4 regions of the Streptomyces sp. NBC_00212 genome follow, and region 2 is predicted to be linked to each of the others. Evidence: riboswitches for the same ligand, from Rfam matches in the RefSeq annotation. Region 2 holds a riboswitch; each other region holds the start of a gene.
The links. Region 2 has a riboswitch for cobalamin ahead of OHA17_RS30350 (cobalamin biosynthesis protein). Riboswitches for the same ligand answer to the same signal wherever they lie in the genome.
Positions count from the first base shown of each region.

Region 1: another riboswitch for cobalamin. It lies ahead of OHA17_RS02605 (CoA-acylating methylmalonate-semialdehyde dehydrogenase); the one in region 2 lies ahead of OHA17_RS30350 (cobalamin biosynthesis protein).
Region 3: another riboswitch for cobalamin. It lies ahead of metE (5-methyltetrahydropteroyltriglutamate--homocysteine S-methyltransferase); the one in region 2 lies ahead of OHA17_RS30350 (cobalamin biosynthesis protein).
Region 4: another riboswitch for cobalamin. It lies ahead of OHA17_RS28470 (HoxN/HupN/NixA family nickel/cobalt transporter); the one in region 2 lies ahead of OHA17_RS30350 (cobalamin biosynthesis protein).

Region 1 covers NZ_CP108115.1:482,188-485,875, reverse strand. Annotated here, with positions in the region: gene OHA17_RS02620 (short-chain fatty acyl-CoA regulator family protein) at 1-622, shown strand, start outside; partial or broken gene OHA17_RS02615 (short-chain fatty acyl-CoA regulator family protein) at 630-1,141, opposite strand; partial or broken gene OHA17_RS02610 (citrate/2-methylcitrate synthase) at 1,218-1,433, shown strand; cobalamin riboswitch at 1,463-1,649, shown strand; gene OHA17_RS02605 (CoA-acylating methylmalonate-semialdehyde dehydrogenase) at 1,873-3,372, shown strand; gene OHA17_RS02600 (acyl-CoA dehydrogenase family protein) at 3,377-3,688, shown strand, end outside.
Region 2 covers NZ_CP108115.1:6,664,727-6,668,414, reverse strand. Annotated here, with positions in the region: gene OHA17_RS30360 (anion permease) at 1-1,106, shown strand, start outside; gene OHA17_RS30355 (hypothetical protein) at 1,139-1,360, shown strand; cobalamin riboswitch at 1,461-1,602, shown strand; gene OHA17_RS30350 (cobalamin biosynthesis protein) at 1,699-2,655, shown strand; gene OHA17_RS30345 (cobyric acid synthase) at 2,637-3,688, shown strand, end outside.
Region 3 covers NZ_CP108115.1:666,269-669,956, reverse strand. Annotated here, with positions in the region: gene metE (5-methyltetrahydropteroyltriglutamate--homocysteine S-methyltransferase) at 1-1,434, opposite strand, end outside; cobalamin riboswitch at 1,585-1,805, opposite strand; gene OHA17_RS03505 (S41 family peptidase) at 1,897-3,300, opposite strand; gene OHA17_RS03500 (FABP family protein) at 3,487-3,688, shown strand, end outside.
Region 4 covers NZ_CP108115.1:6,242,764-6,246,451, reverse strand. Annotated here, with positions in the region: gene OHA17_RS28475 (ABC transporter ATP-binding protein) at 1-818, shown strand, start outside; gene OHA17_RS28470 (HoxN/HupN/NixA family nickel/cobalt transporter) at 870-1,982, opposite strand; cobalamin riboswitch at 2,011-2,209, opposite strand; gene OHA17_RS28465 (hypothetical protein) at 2,360-2,641, opposite strand; gene OHA17_RS28460 (arsenate reductase family protein) at 2,761-3,120, shown strand; gene OHA17_RS28455 (Gfo/Idh/MocA family protein) at 3,132-3,688, opposite strand, start outside.

The sequences.
Region 1 (3,688 bases), 6.2 Mb from region 2:
CGCGCTGATCCTGCCCTACCGCCGCTTCCACGCGGCCGCCGAGGAGTCCCGCTACGACATCGAGCGGCTGACCGACCACTTCGGACTCGGCTACGAGACGATCTGCCACCGCCTCAGCACGCTCCAGCGCACCCGGCTGCGCGGGGTGCCCTTCTCGTTCGTGCGCGTCGACCGGGCGGGCAACATGTCCAAGCGTCAGTCCGCCACCGCCTTCCACTTCTCGCGGGCCGGCGGCACCTGCCCGCTGTGGAACGTGTACGAGGCGTTCGCCGCGCCCGGCCGCATCCACGTCCAGGTCGCCGCCATGCCGGACGGCCAGCGCTATCTGTGGACCGCCCGCGCGATCTCCCGGCACCGGGGCGGCTGGGGCGAGCCGGGCAAGACCTTCGCCATCGGCCTCGGCTGCGAGATCCGGCACGCCGCACGGCTGGTCTACTCCGACGGCCTCGACCTCGACAACACCTCCGCCGCCGTCCCCATCGGCATGGGCTGCCGCCTCTGCGAACGCACGGACTGCCCTCAGCGGGCCGTACCGCCGTTGGACCGCCGGTTGGCCGTCGACGAGAACAGCAGCACTTTCGTCCCCTACCCGGTGGCCGGGGAGCAGTCCGCCATCGGCTGATGGCCCGTCAGGAGTAGCCCGAAGTCTCCACCGGATACGGCACGTACGTACGCCGGTCAGGTTCGACGGCCAGCCGCCCGCCGGCCGGGGGCCGGGCCCGCTGGGCGCAGTCGCGGCGTCCGCAGATGAGGCAGCCGAGCCCGATCGGGGTCGCCGCCCGGGGGTAGTCCAGGGCGACGCCCTCCGCTCGTAGACCAAGCGGTGCGCGTGGCGCAGTTCGCAGCCCAGGGCGATGGCGAACTCGGCGCGCGGCGACGATGCCCGGCCCCGCTCCGGGTGACGGTCCGCGCGACCCGGAAGTAGCGCTTCCCGTCGGGCATTTCGGCGACCTGGGTGAGGATGCGGCCGGGGAGGAGAACGCCGCGTACGCCATCCACAGCGGGCAGGTGTCAGTCCAGCCGCGTCGACAAGGCGGTCCAGGAGCGGCCCATGCTCCAACAGGGCGATTTGTGCGGCGAGTTGGAAGGCTCGCTGACCCTCCGTCAGCCACGGCGACAGGAACAGCAGGCGGGGCTCGTGACCAACTCCCTTACGTACCGCAGCTACCCGGTCCAGGACCTCGCCGCCCGGTGCTCGTTCGAGGAGGTCGCGTTTCTGCCGCAAGGGCATCCGCCCCAACATCGATTACCCGGCCGGACTCGCGTACCACCTCATGGGTTCCGGCATCCCGACGTTCACCCCGATCTTCGTGATGAGCCGCATCACCGGATGAGCCGCCCGCATCACCGAGCAACCGGCCCACAACGCACTCATCCGCCCGCTGGGCTCCTACACCGGACCCGGCCGGCGGACCGTGTCCACTGCGCAATGAGTGAGGGACGGGGTGGACTTACTAGGACGTCCAACTATATGTTCGTGGGTAAGCCCGCGGTGCAGGGAAGCCGGTGTGAATCCGGCGCGGTCCCGCCACTGTGACCGGGGAGTGTGTCGCCGAGCAGTACGCCACTGACGTGCCAGCACGTCGGGAAGGCGGGCGACGCGCGCTGATCCGGGAGTCAGGATACCGGCCGTGGGGTGTTCCGTGTTGTCCACGAGGATGGAGAAGACACGCATGGCACCGGTACGTGACCACGGCCCTGGTGATCCGGCGGAGTACCCGAAGTGCGCGGCTGTGGCCGCGCGTTCGTAACTCGCCGAAGGCATTCGTCCTTCGCTGTCCCGCGCCTTGTCCAGCGGTGCGCACCCCGATCGGTGCCGCGCCGCCGCCAAGCCGCGCCTCCTCGGAGCCCACCTGACGAGAGCAGGTTTCCATGGTCCGTGAACTCACCCACTTCATCGGCGGAAAGCACACCTCCGGAACCTCCGGCGGCTACGCCGACGTGTACGACCCCAACACCGGCGCGGTGCAGGCCAGGGTCCCCCTCGCGGGACGCGCCGACACCGAGGCGGCGATCGCCGACGCCGCGGAGGCGCAGGTCGCATGGGGCCAGTGGAACCCGCAGCGACGCGCCCGCGTCATGCTGCGATTCCTCCAACTCGTCGAAGGTGAACGGGAGTCACTGGCCCGGCTGCTCTCGTCCGAGCACGGAAAGACCGTCGCCGACGCGCACGGCGACATCCAACGCGGCCTGGAAGTCGTCGAGTTCGCGGCCGGGATCCCGCATCTGCTCAAGGGAGAGTTCACCGACAACGCGGGCACCGGCATCGACGTGCACTCGCTGCGCAGCCCGCTCGGCGTCGTCGCCGGCATCACCCCGTTCAACTTCCCGGCGATGATCCCGCTGTGGAAGGCCGCACCCGCCCTGGCCTGCGGCAACGCCTTCATCCTCAAGCCGTCCGAGCGCGACCCGTCCGTACCGCTGCGCCTGGCCGAGCTCTTCCTTGAGGCCGGTCTGCCGCCGGGCGTCCTGAACGTCGTCAACGGCGGCAAGGAAGCCGTCGACACCCTCCTCGAAGACCCGCGGGTCCAAGCCCTCGGCTTCGTCGGGTCCACCCCGATCGCCGCGCACATCTACGCGACCGCCGCCGCCCACGGCAAGCGCGCCCAGTGCTTCGGCGGCGCCAAGAACCACATGATCGTGATGCCGGACGCCGACCTCGACCAGGCCGTGGACGCGCTCATCGGCGCGGGCTACGGCTCGGCGGGGGAGCGCTGCATGGCGATCTCGGTCGCCGTACCGGTCGGCGAGGAGACCGCCGACGCCCTGGTCGAGCGGCTCAAGGACTGCATCGCCACCCTGCGCATCGGCCGCTCCGACGACCCGGACGCCGACTTCGGCCCGCTGGTGAGCCGCGACGCCCTTGACCGGGTCAACCGCTATGTCGACATCGGCGTCACCGAAGGCGCCCAACTCGTCGTGGACGGACGCGGGTTCACCCTGCCCGGGAGCGAGTCCGGCTTCTTCGCCGGAGCCTCGCTCTTCGACCGGGTCTCGCCGAACATGCGGATCTACCGCGAGGAGATCTTCGGCCCGGTGCTGTGCGTGGTCCGCGCCGCCGACTACGAGGAGGCCCTGCGGCTGCCCAGTGAGCACCCGTACGGCAACGGCGTCGCCCTCTTCACCCGCGACGGCGACACCGCCCGCGACTTCACCCGCCGGGTCAACACCGGCATGGTCGGCGTCAACGTGCCCATCCCGGTCCCGGTGGCTTACCACACCTTCGGCGGCTGGAAGCGCTCCGGCTTCGGCGACCTGAACCAGCACGGCCCGGACGCCGTCCGCTTCTACACCCGCACCAAGACCGTCACCTCGCGCTGGCCCTCCGGGGTCAAGGAAGGCGCGAGCTTCACCATCCCGACGATGGGGTGACCGCGTGACCACGACCCTGCTCACCAAGGACCAGCTCGCCCTGGCCGAGGTCACCCTCGACTTCGCCCAGGATCAGCTCGCCCCGCACGCCATCACCTGGGACCAGGACAAACACTTCCCCGTCGACGTGCTGCGCCGCGCAGCCGGCCTCGGCCTCGCCGGGATCTACGTACGCGAGGAATCCGGCGGTTCCGGGCTCAGCCGCGCCGACGGAGTACTCGTCCTTGAGGTCCTCGCCACCGGCTGCCCCTCCATCGCCGGCTACCTCTCCATCCACAACATGGTCGCCTGGATGATCGACCAGTACGGCGACCAG
Region 2 (3,688 bases):
TCGGCGCGTTCCTGTCAGTGGAGGTCGCCAAGACGATCTCCGGCGGGATCATCGACGAAAAAGGCATCAGAACCGAGGTCATCTTCGCGGCCCTGGTCGGTGCCATCCTCTGGAACCTGCTGACCTGGCTGCTCGGTCTGCCCTCCAGTTCCTCGCACGCCCTGTTCGGCGGCCTCATCGGCGCCGCGGTCATGTCGGCGGGCTGGTCCTCGGTCAACGGCTCGACCGTGGTCACCAAGGTGCTGCTCCCGGCCGTCGCCGCGCCGATCGTCGCGGGCATCGCCGCGATGCTGGCCACCAGGCTGACGTACCGGCTCAACCGGAACACCGACGAGAAGGCGACCGCCAAGGGCTACCGCGCGGGCCAGATCGCCTCGGCCGGCCTCGTCTCGCTCGCCCACGGCACCAACGACGCCCAGAAGACGATGGGCATCATCACCCTCGCCCTGGTCACCGGCGGTGTGCTGCACCCGGGCGCGAACCCCCCGCTGTGGGTCATCGTCTCGGCCGGTCTGGCCATCGCGATGGGCACCTACCTCGGCGGCTGGCGCATCATCCGCACCATGGGCAAGGGCCTGACCGAGCTCCGCCCGCCGCAGGGCTTCGCCGCCCAGACCGGCGCCGCCACCGTCATCCTGGCCTCCTCGCACATCGGCTTCTCGCTCTCCACCACCCAGGTCTGCTCGGGCTCCGTGATGGGCGCGGGCGTCGGCCGCAAGGGCGGTGTGGTCCGCTGGTCCACCGCGTCCCGGATGGCCGTCGCCTGGGTTCTGACGCTGCCGGCCGCCGGACTCGTCGGCGCGGGCGCGGAGTTCCTCACCAAGCAGGGCACCTGGGGCATCGTCGCCGTCGCGATCCTCCTGATCGCCGGTTCGGGCACCATCTGGAAGCTGTCGCGCCGCCAGCCGGTCGACCACCACAACGTCACCGCCGACGAGATCGGCGAGGCCCCCGCGGCCGAGCCCGCCGGTGTCGTCACCACCGCGATCGCCGCGGTCACCCCGCCGCCGACCGCCGCGGCCGCCGCGGCCATCGACCTCAAGGCCACGATCCAGGCCCCGGCCCCGGTGACGCCTGCCGACCCGCCCACCCCGGCGACGGTCTGACCCCGGTTCTCCGGCACAGCTAAGGAATCCTCATGCACATCGACTGGGCAGCTCTCGGCTCCGTCTTCGGCGTCAGCCTCGCGGTGACCGTCGGCCTGGTGGGCCTGTTCACCCTCGGCATCGTCGGCCTCACCAAGCGGGAGGCCGCGGCATCCGGCACCGGCAACGTGGCGCTGGCCCGCACCGGTGCGTACGCCTGCTTCGCGGCCTGCGCGGCGGCCGTCGCGTACGGGATCTATCTGATCGTCGCCTGACCCACAGGCATCACCCGAACCGCCCTCCGGCCCGTGCCGGAGGGCGGTTCTGTGTGGCACCGCGCACTCTCCCCCGCCGCAGGTCAACAGCAAGTTGACGGGTGTTCTCGCAGCGTGGTGGACTGCACCGGCCAGCTACGGCGGCAGCAGAGGAAGCCGGTGCGAATCCGGCGCGGTCCCGCCACTGTCACCGGGGAATGATCCCCGCGAGCCAGGAACTCTCACCGCCGGTCACGTCGTACCAGGGCGCGGACACCCTGAGTGAGGACATACCGCCATGCGCGCCTGCCCGTCGAGACTCTCCGGCCCTACCCGCGACGCCCTGGCGGGCTGAGCGCATGCGGGCCGATCGCACCTTCGCCTACGGCGCCACGGCCGGGCTCCTCGGCGACCTCCTGCTCGGCGATCCACGCCGCGGGCATCCGGTCGCCGCGTTCGGCCGCGCGGCCGGCGCCGTCGAACGCGCCCTGTGGCGTGACCACCGCGGCTGGGGCGCGCTGCACACCCTGGTGTGCGCGGGCGGCGCCGCGGGCGCGGCAGCGCTCCTTTCCCGTGCCGTACGAGGCCGTCCCGCCGCGTCCCTCGCGCTGACCGCCGCCGCCACCTGGACCGTGGTGGGCGGCACCTCGCTCGGCCGCGAGGCACGGGCCATCGGCGGGGCGCTGGCCGCGGGCGACGTGGAGGTGGCCCGGGAGCGCCTGCCGCACCTGTGCGGGCGCGACCCGCAGTCCCTGGACGCGGACGGCATCGCGCGGGCCGTCGTCGAGTCGGTCGCCGAGAACACCTCGGACGCGGTCGTCGGCGCCCTGGTGTGGGGCGCGCTCGCGGGCGTGCCCGGCCTCGTGGGCTTCCGAGCGGTCAACACGCTGGACGCGATGGTCGGGCACAAGTCGGCCAAGTACCGCAGGTACGGCTGGGCCTCGGCGCGCCTGGACGACGTGGCGGGCTGGCCGGGCGCCCGCCTCACCGCCGTCCTCGCGGCGCTCGCGGGCCCGGACACCAAGGGCGCGGTACGGGCCTGGCGCGCGGATGCGGCGGGGCACCCGAGCCCCAACGCGGGCCCGGTCGAGGCCGCGTTCGCGGGGGCGCTCGGCGTACGGCTCGGCGGCACTCTCTCCTACGCCGGACGCGTCGAGCACCGGCCGGTCCTGAACGGCTCGGGGCGGGCCGTCGGCGTCGCGGACATCGAACGGGCGGTACGGCTCTCGCGCAGGGTGGGCTGGCTGACGCTGGCCGCCTCCGTCGCGACGAGGGCCGCTGTGAGGAAGGGACGTACATGGGTGGCGGGCTGCTGATCGCGGGCACGACCTCGGACGCCGGCAAGAGCGTCGTCACGGCCGGGATCTGCCGCTGGCTGGTGCGCCAGGGCGTCAAGGTCGCGCCCTTCAAGGGGCAGAACATGTCGCTGAACTCGTTCGTGACGCGCGAGGGCGCGGAGATCGGCCGGGCGCAGGCGATGCAGGCGCAGGCGGCGCGCGTGGAGCCGAGCGCGCTCATGAACCCGGTGCTGCTCAAGCCGGGCAGCGACCGCTCCAGCCAGGTCGTGCTCATGGGCAAGCCGGTGGGCGAGATGAGCGCGCGCGGGTTCTTCGGCGGGTCCGGGGGCCCGTCCTCGGGGAAGACGCTGCACGGGGGGCACCGGCAGGCGCTGCTCGGCACCGTCCTGGAGTGCCTGGAGGAGCTTCGGGGCACGTATGACGCCGTGATCTGCGAGGGGGCGGGCAGCCCGGCCGAGATCAATCTGCGGCGTACCGACATCGTCAACATGGGCATCGCGCGGGCCGCGCGGCTGCCCGTCGTCGTGGTCGGCGACATCGACCGGGGCGGCGTCTTCGCCTCGTTCTTCGGGACGACGGCGCTGCTCGCCCCCGAGGACCAGGCGCTGGTCGCCGGCTACGTCGTCAACAAGTTCCGGGGCGACGTGACGCTCCTGGAGCCGGGCATCGAGATGCTGCGCGGCCTCACCGGACGGCACACCTACGGGATCCTGCCGTACGCCCACGGCCTCGGCATCGACGAGGAGGACGGGCTCCGGGTCTCCCTGCGCGGCGCCGTGCGGGAGTCCGTGGTGACGCCGCCGGTCGGCGAGGACGTGCTGCGGGTCGCCGTCTGCGCCGTTCCGCTGATGTCCAACTTCACCGACGTGGACGCGCTCGCGGCCGAGCCCGGCGTGGTCGTGCGGTTCGTGGACCGGCCCGAGGAGCTCATCGACGCGGACCTCGTGGTGGTGCCGGGCACGCGCGGCACGGTCCGCGCCCTTGAGTGGCTGCGCGAGCGCGGCCTCGCGGCGGAGCTGGCCCGCAGGGCCGCCGGGGGCCGCCCGGTGCT
Region 3 (3,688 bases), 6.0 Mb from region 2:
GGCCTCGATGCGCTCCTCGTACGCGGCCGTGCCGATCCGCCCGGCCCGCAAGTCGGCGCGGGCGGTGCGGAGTTCGCCGGTCTGCGGGAACGAGCCGATCGTCGTCGTGGGCAGCGGCGGCAGGCGCAGGTGGGCGCGCTGGGCGGCGGACCGTTCGGAGTACGGCTGGGTACGCCGGGCGTCTGCCTCGGTGACGGCGGAGGTCCGGGCGCGTACGGCCGGATCGCGGGTGATGGCCGAACCGGCGCGGGAGGCCAAGTCGGCCCGGTTCGCGGCCAGTTCGGCCGTGATCGCGCCGGTGCCGCCGGACAGGCCGCGGGCCAGTGTCACGACCTCGGCCGTCTTCTGGCGGGCGAAGGCGAGCCAGCGCGCGATCTGCGGCTCGATGCCGCGTTCGGCGGCCGCGTCCAGCGGGACGTGCAGCAGCGAGCAGGAGGCGGCCACGTCCACACGATCGGCGAGACCGAGCAGCGTGGCCAGCGTGGTGAGCGACTTCTCCAGGTCGTTGATCCACACGTTGCGCCCGTCCACGACCCCGGCGACGAGCCGCTTGCCGGGCAGGCCGCCGACCGCGGCGAGCTCGTCGAGGTTGGCGGCCGCGGGACCGGTGAAGTCCAGGGCGAGCCCGTCGACCGGCGCCTTGGCGAGGACCGGCAGGGCCTCGCCGAGCCGGTCGAAGTAGGAGGCGACCAGGAGCTTCGGGCGGTCGGTGAGTGAGCCGAGCTCGCGGTAGGCGCGGGCGACGGCGTTCAGTTCGGCGGGAGTGCGGTCCTGGACGAGCGCGGGCTCGTCCAGCTGCACCCACTGGGCTCCGGCCGCCCGCAGATCGGCCAGCACCCGCGCGTACACCGGGAGCAGTCGGTCGAGCAGGGTCAGCGGTTCGAAGTCGGCGGCCACGCCGGGCGCGGGCTTGGCGAGCAGCAGGTAGGTCACCGGTCCCACGAGCACGGGACGCGCGGCGAGCCCGAGCGCGAGGGCCTCAGTCAGCTCACCGACCTGCTTGGAGGAGTCGGCGCCGAAGACGGTGTCCGGCCCCAACTCCGGTACCAAATAATGGTAGTTGGTGTCGAACCACTTGGTCATTTCCAGCGGCGCCACGTCCTGGGTGCCGCGCGCCATGGCGAAGTAGCCGTCCAGGGCGTCGGCCGCGACGGCCTCGCGGTGGCGGTCGGGGACGGCCCCCACCATGACGCTGGTGTCCAGGACGTGGTCGTAGTACGAGAAGTCACCGGTCGGCACCTCGTGGACGCCCGCCTCGGCGAGCTGCCGCCAGGTGGCCGCCCGCAGTTCGGCGGCGGTGCGCCGGAGTTCGGGCGCGCCGACACGGCCCTTCCAGTAGCCCTCGATCGCCTTCTTGAGTTCCCGGTTGGGGCCTTGGCGGGGGTAGCCGTACACGGTGGCGTGTGCTGCCGCGGTTGCGGGCTTGGTCGTCACGAGACTCTCCTTCGCGAGCTCTTCGGTGGAGCGGACCCCGGAACGGGACGAAGGCGCGAAGGGACGACGGACCGGGGCCGCGGTGTGTGCCGCTGCCGCTGGTGCGTACGCCGACCCGCCCACGAGGTCACCGGGATCTCCGTGCGCGAACGGTCGCACACGGGCAGTGGCAGGTCTTCGGACTCGCGGGCACGCCTCGTGCTCTTTGAGGCATCTACTGGCCGTCGCTTCCCAGGCCCGGCCGGGCCCAGTGCGTATGACGGCGGTCGTTCCCGCTCACCGCTGCGGGGCAGTCCCGGATTCCCACCGGGTTCCCTCTTACGACGCATCCCGCCTGGCGGACGGGGCGAACCAGCTGCGTTCGCACCCTATGCGCTCGACCGGCGACCCGGAAACCACGTTTCCGTATACCGGACGGTGAGCTGCGGCACGCGGCGCCCCACCACGGCAACGGGGAGGGCTTCAATTGCCGCGGGAGAGCACCCGGCGGGCCAGCGTCAGTGCCGAGTCCCGCCCGTGGCTGAGGTCGTCCTCGGTGAAGACGGGGGTGCGCAACCGGGGCGGGATGCCCGGGCCGTCGAAGGAGCGGCCGTCCTGATCGAGGTACTTCTCGTTGGGCAGGATGACCGCCCAGTCCTTCGACAGGGGGCGGAACATGACGTCCGAGAAGACGCCCTGGGTGTTCTCGCCGATCCGCGTCACCTCGGGGTCACGGCCCATCAGTGCCTGCGTGAACGTCTCCGCCGCGCTGACGGAACTGCCGCTCGTGAGCAGGGCGACCGGCCCGGTCCAGCGCGGGGCCGTGGCGGGGTGCACCACGATCGGCTGGGGGCGGGTGAAGCGGACCGGGTCGTCGGGGTCGTTGCGGGCCACCTTGCGGTACGCCGTGTACGCGCGGTCGGTGAGCCGCGAGGCGATCCGCAGGCCGAGCGCGTCGGAGCCGCCTCCGTTGAGCCGAACGTCGATCACGAGGCCGCCCAGTGGATCGGATCCTGCGGCGGCACCGGGCGTGAGCAACGCGTCCAGAGCGCGGTCGAGTTCGGCGACTTGTCGCTGGAAGTCGTCCCCGTCGACGTACCCGTCGAAGGAATCGATCCTCAAGTAGCCAATGTGGTGCGGCAGTTGACCCACCACGAGCTTGCCCTGGGCGAACGTCCGTGCCGGGGCGACGAGTTGGTGGGTGACGGCGTCTGCCGCGCGCGCTCGCAGGTTCGGCGTCGGCACCCTGGTGCCGGGCCGCAGACCGAAGTAGACGGTCCTGCCCCCGTGGACGAGGCCCGTGTGGGCGTCGTTCAGCGGGCGGATCATGTCGGTGAGGATCTGCTGGAGGCGCGCGTCGGTGGTGGTCGGTGTGACGAGCGGGCGGTATCGGTCCCTGGCTGCCCGCCAGTCGATGCCCTTGGCGGCGAAGAAGGGGTAGTTCTCCGCGAAGGTGGCCCAGAACCGGTCGAACACGGCGAGCGGCCCCTCCTCGGCGGGCTTCCCGCACGGTTGCGGCAGCGCGGGCAGCCGTTCCAGATGACGTACGCCGGCCGCGTCGTCCGGCGCGAGGACCGCGTGCCCCCGCCCCTCCGGCGTGAGGGTCATCGAACCGACCGAGCCCTCGCCGAAGCGGGTCGCTCCGCCCGGGCCCGGACTGCCGACCTGCTCGGCCGTGACGGCACCCGGCAGGCAGCTGACGCGGGTGGTGTCGTACGTCGTGAGCTTCCCGCTCGCGATCGTCACCACAGTGCCGTAGCCGTCCATGCGCCACACCCCGTCGAGGGCCCCCGGCCCGGCGGCGGGCGCCGCCCCGGCCGCGCCGACGGTCAATGCCAGAGCCATCCCGATCGCCGCCGCTCGGGCGACCGTCCGTACGCGCACCATGTGAGCCCTTCCCCGTCGCTCGCCGACCGCACTCGACGATAGCGCCGGGCCCTTGGCCCGACATCCACCACACGGGCCGACCAGGCCCTACCTGAGCAGGAGCGACGGGCGGTGGAGCGGGACCTGCGGAGGATCGACCCCCTAGGCTTCCGTCTGGCATCGGCCCCGACCTCAGGAGCGCACATCGTGTTCGACCCCGCACCGGACTACCCCTACCCCGACGGCCACCGGCCCGACGAGGCGCCTGCCCCGCACGCCCTGCTCGCGCCCGTGACCGGCCTGCTGGGCACCTGGTTCGGCCGGGGCGAGGGCGGATATCCGACGATCACCGGGGACTTCGCGTACGCGCAGGAGGTCACCTTCAGCCACGACGGCCGGCCCTTCCTGC
Region 4 (3,688 bases), 420 kb from region 2:
AGGCCGGCGGGCACCGGATGGCGCGCGGCAAAGTGGCGCCGCCCGCGCCGGAGGTCGTGCGGGCCGAGTCGTTGACGTACCGCTATCCCGGCAGCGAGCGGCCCGCCCTGGAGAAGGTGACGGTCGAGGTGCGCAAGGGCGAGGTGCTCGCGCTCGTCGGCGAGAACGGGTCCGGCAAGACCACCCTCAGCAAGCTGCTCACCGGGCTCTATCTGCCCAGCGAAGGGGCGGTGACGTGGGACGGGGTCGCGGTGGAGCGGTGCGATCCGCCGGCCCTGTGGCGGCAGACCGCGGTCGTGCCGCAGGACTTCGCGCACTGGCCGATGTCCGCGCGCGACAACATCACGCTGGGGCAGCCGCACGGGGGCGACGCGTCGGTACGCCGCGCGGCCGCCCACTCCGGCGCGGCGGAGGTCGTCGACGGGCTGCGCAGCGGGCTCGACACGCTGCTCGCGCGGGAGTGGTTCGGGGGTGTGGAGCTGTCCGGCGGGCAGTGGCAGCGGATCGCGATCGCGCGGGCCTTCCACCGTCCGGCCGGACTGCTGGTGATGGACGAGCCGACGAGCGCGCTCGACGAGCGCGCCGAGCACCGCATCTTCACCGGCCTGCGGACGGTCGCCCGCGACCGGGCGGTGGTCCTGGTGACCCACCGCCTCGCGAACGTCGCGGTCGCGGACCGCATCGTCGTCCTCGACCGGGGCCGGGTCATCCAGGAGGGCACCTTCGACCAACTCGTCGCCGCAGAAGGCCTGTTCAGGGAGTTGTGGACGCTGCAGAACGACCGGGCAGGAGTGCCGGGGCCGCGGGAGGGTGCGTGAACGGGCCCTCTCGGGCGGGGGCCGCACGGGGGTGCGCACAAGGGCAGCCCCTCACGCGCCCGAGCCCGCCGCCCATTTCTGCTCGACCTTGCCCAGCCGCCAGTACGCCAGCGCGGCCGCCCACACCACCACGAACAGGCCGACGATGACGAAGCCGACGTTGTCCAGGTCGAGGCCGGCGATCCAGCCGCTGACCGGGTCGGTGAGGTCGAGCTTCTCGTGCAGGACGCCGACCAGCTCGATGGTGCCGATGAAGAAGGCCACCGCGATCGACAGGCCGGTGATGGTGAGGTTGTAGTAGACCTTGCGGACCGGGTTCGAGAAGGCCCACTGATAGGCGAAGTTCATGAACGTGCCGTCGAGGGTGTCGAACAGGCTCATCCCGGCGGCGAACAGCAGCGGCAGGCACAGGATCGCGTACCAGGGCAGTCCGGCGGCGGCGCCCGTGCCGGCCATCACCATCAGGGTGACCTCGGTCGCGGTGTCGAAGCCGAGGCCGAAGAGGAAGCCGAGCGGGAACATCTGGCCGGGCCGCGAGATGGACTTGGTGAAGCGGCCCAGGATGCGGTTCATGAAGCCCCGCGAGTCCAGGTGCGCTTCGAGCTCCTTCTCGTCGTACGCACCCGCGCGCATTGCCCGGAACACCTTCAGGATGCCGAACAGGGCGACCAGGTTGAGCGCCGCAATGAGATAGAGGAAGGAACCGGAGGCCGTCGTTCCTACCACGCCCATCACCTGGTGGGTGGTGGAGTCCTCGTTCATCAGCGTGCCCGCGAGCTGGGCACCGCCCGCCACCAGCGCCGTGAGGACCACGACCACGCTGGAGTGGCCGAGCGCGAACCAGAAGCCCACGGACACCGGCCGCTTGCCGTCGGCCATCAGCTTGCGGGTGGTGTTGTCGATGGCCGCGATGTGGTCGGCGTCGAAGGCGTGCCGCATGCCGAGGGTGTACGCGGTGATGCCGAGGCCTATGCCGTACGTCTTGGTGCCGACCGCGTAGTGCTCGGGGGCCACGAGCAGGAACAGGACGCCGAAGGCGACGACATGGAGGGCGGCTATCACCGCGAGCAGGACGGCGGTGCGGACGGTGTCCTCGCGCCGCCAGTGGAAGGACGGCGCGGCGGGGGCGCCCGTCTCGGGGGACGTGCGAACGGGCAGGGTCATGCGGGTCACGCTCCAGCACCTCGTGGATCACTTCGTGAGATGCCGCGGCCGGTCTCCTGGCTGACGGGCGGGTGCCTTGGTCCCGGCCTTCCCGGGCAGGTGGATCCTGGCCAGTGGCGTCGCGAGGGGACGGCGGCTCCCCGGAACCCGGGGAACCCGATCACAGTGGCGAGGGCCGCTCCGGTTTCGCACCGGAATTCCCGAACACCACGGCGCCGTCACCCTAGACGCTGGGGAGTTGCCTGCCCAACCGCACCCCCGTGCGGGTATCGAAGATCACACGGGGCACGGGGGCTCGGCCCACCGGACGCCCCGGGGCGGACCCGGGTCACGTCTCCCGGCATCGCGGGGGCATGACCCGGGCCGTGGTGCGGGGCTCAGCGCCCGTCGTAGATCAGCGCGCGCACCATCCGGCAGGTCGTCTCCGACGGCGGGCGCACTCCGATGAGCGCGGCCACGGTGCGTATCTTGCGGTCGGGCGCCTGCTCCGGCCGGTACACCCCCGTGTCGAGCAGGGCGATGGCCAGGCGCATGGCCTTCAGACGCCGGTTGTGGGACTCGTACCACACGCGCGGACGCCCGGCGGGCAGCGGCACCTTGTGAAGAGGCTTGAGGGACAACTGTTTCGGGGCGTGCGAGGTGAGTACGGCAGCGGTCATGGGCATCCTCCTGGGCAGTCGGGAACCCTCACTTACTGACTCAATTTTACTGGGAGGCACTGACAATCGGCCCTGGCCAGCCGGGCTTTGGGGGGCGGATCGCGGGTAGCCTGGCGGCCATGGAGATCTGGATCAACCCGGCCTGTTCGAAGTGCCGCAGCGCGGTGGACCTGCTGGACGCGGAGGGCGCCGAGTACACGGTGCGCCGCTACCTCGAAGACGTGCCCTCGCCCGACGAGATCCGGGCCGTGCTCGACCGGCTCGGCCTCGAACCGTGGGACATCACGCGCACGCAGGAGGCCGCCGCGAAGGAGCTCGGCGTCAAGGACTGGCCGCGTGACGCGGACTCCCGCGAGCGCTGGGTTTCCGCGCTCGCCGAGCACCCCAAGCTGATCCAGCGGCCGATCATCACGGCGGACGACGGGACGGCGCTGGTGGCCCGGACCGACGAGGCCGTGCGCGACGCTCTGTCGCGGTAACGCGGGTCGGGCTAACCCCGGTCCAGCTGGGCCTCGGCGTCCGCCAGGAGCTCGGTCACCCGCGCCCCGAACCGTACGTCGCAAGGGTGTGGCACCCCAGTGCGGGCCGCTTCGAGGAGCGCGTCAAGCGCCGCGCCGAACGCGTCAAGCGCGCCGCCCCACCCCGGCATGACCGCCCGGCCCGCCTCACCCAGCACCGAGACCTCGACGCCCGCGGCCGCCGGGGGCGCCGTGAAGCTCAGGTCGGCGGTGCTGGAGGCGCCCGAGGCGTGACGCAGGATCAGGTGGGCGGTGTCGCCGGGGCCGGGTGCGGCCGTCAGCGCGGTCACCTCGCCGAGCACCCGGGTCAGCACGGCGAGCGCGTGCGGGCCGACGTCCCAGAGCGCGCCCTTCTCACCCCGCCAGGGCGAGGCGGCGTACGGGCCGCGCTCGGCGCCCGGAGTGAACAGCGACCCGTACCACTGGGCGCGGCCGCTGAACCAGCCGTCCACGGCGGCCTGTTGGGCCAGCCACGCGGCGGTCTCCTTCGCGAACCGCAGCGTGAAGAAGACGACGGAGGCGACCCGGG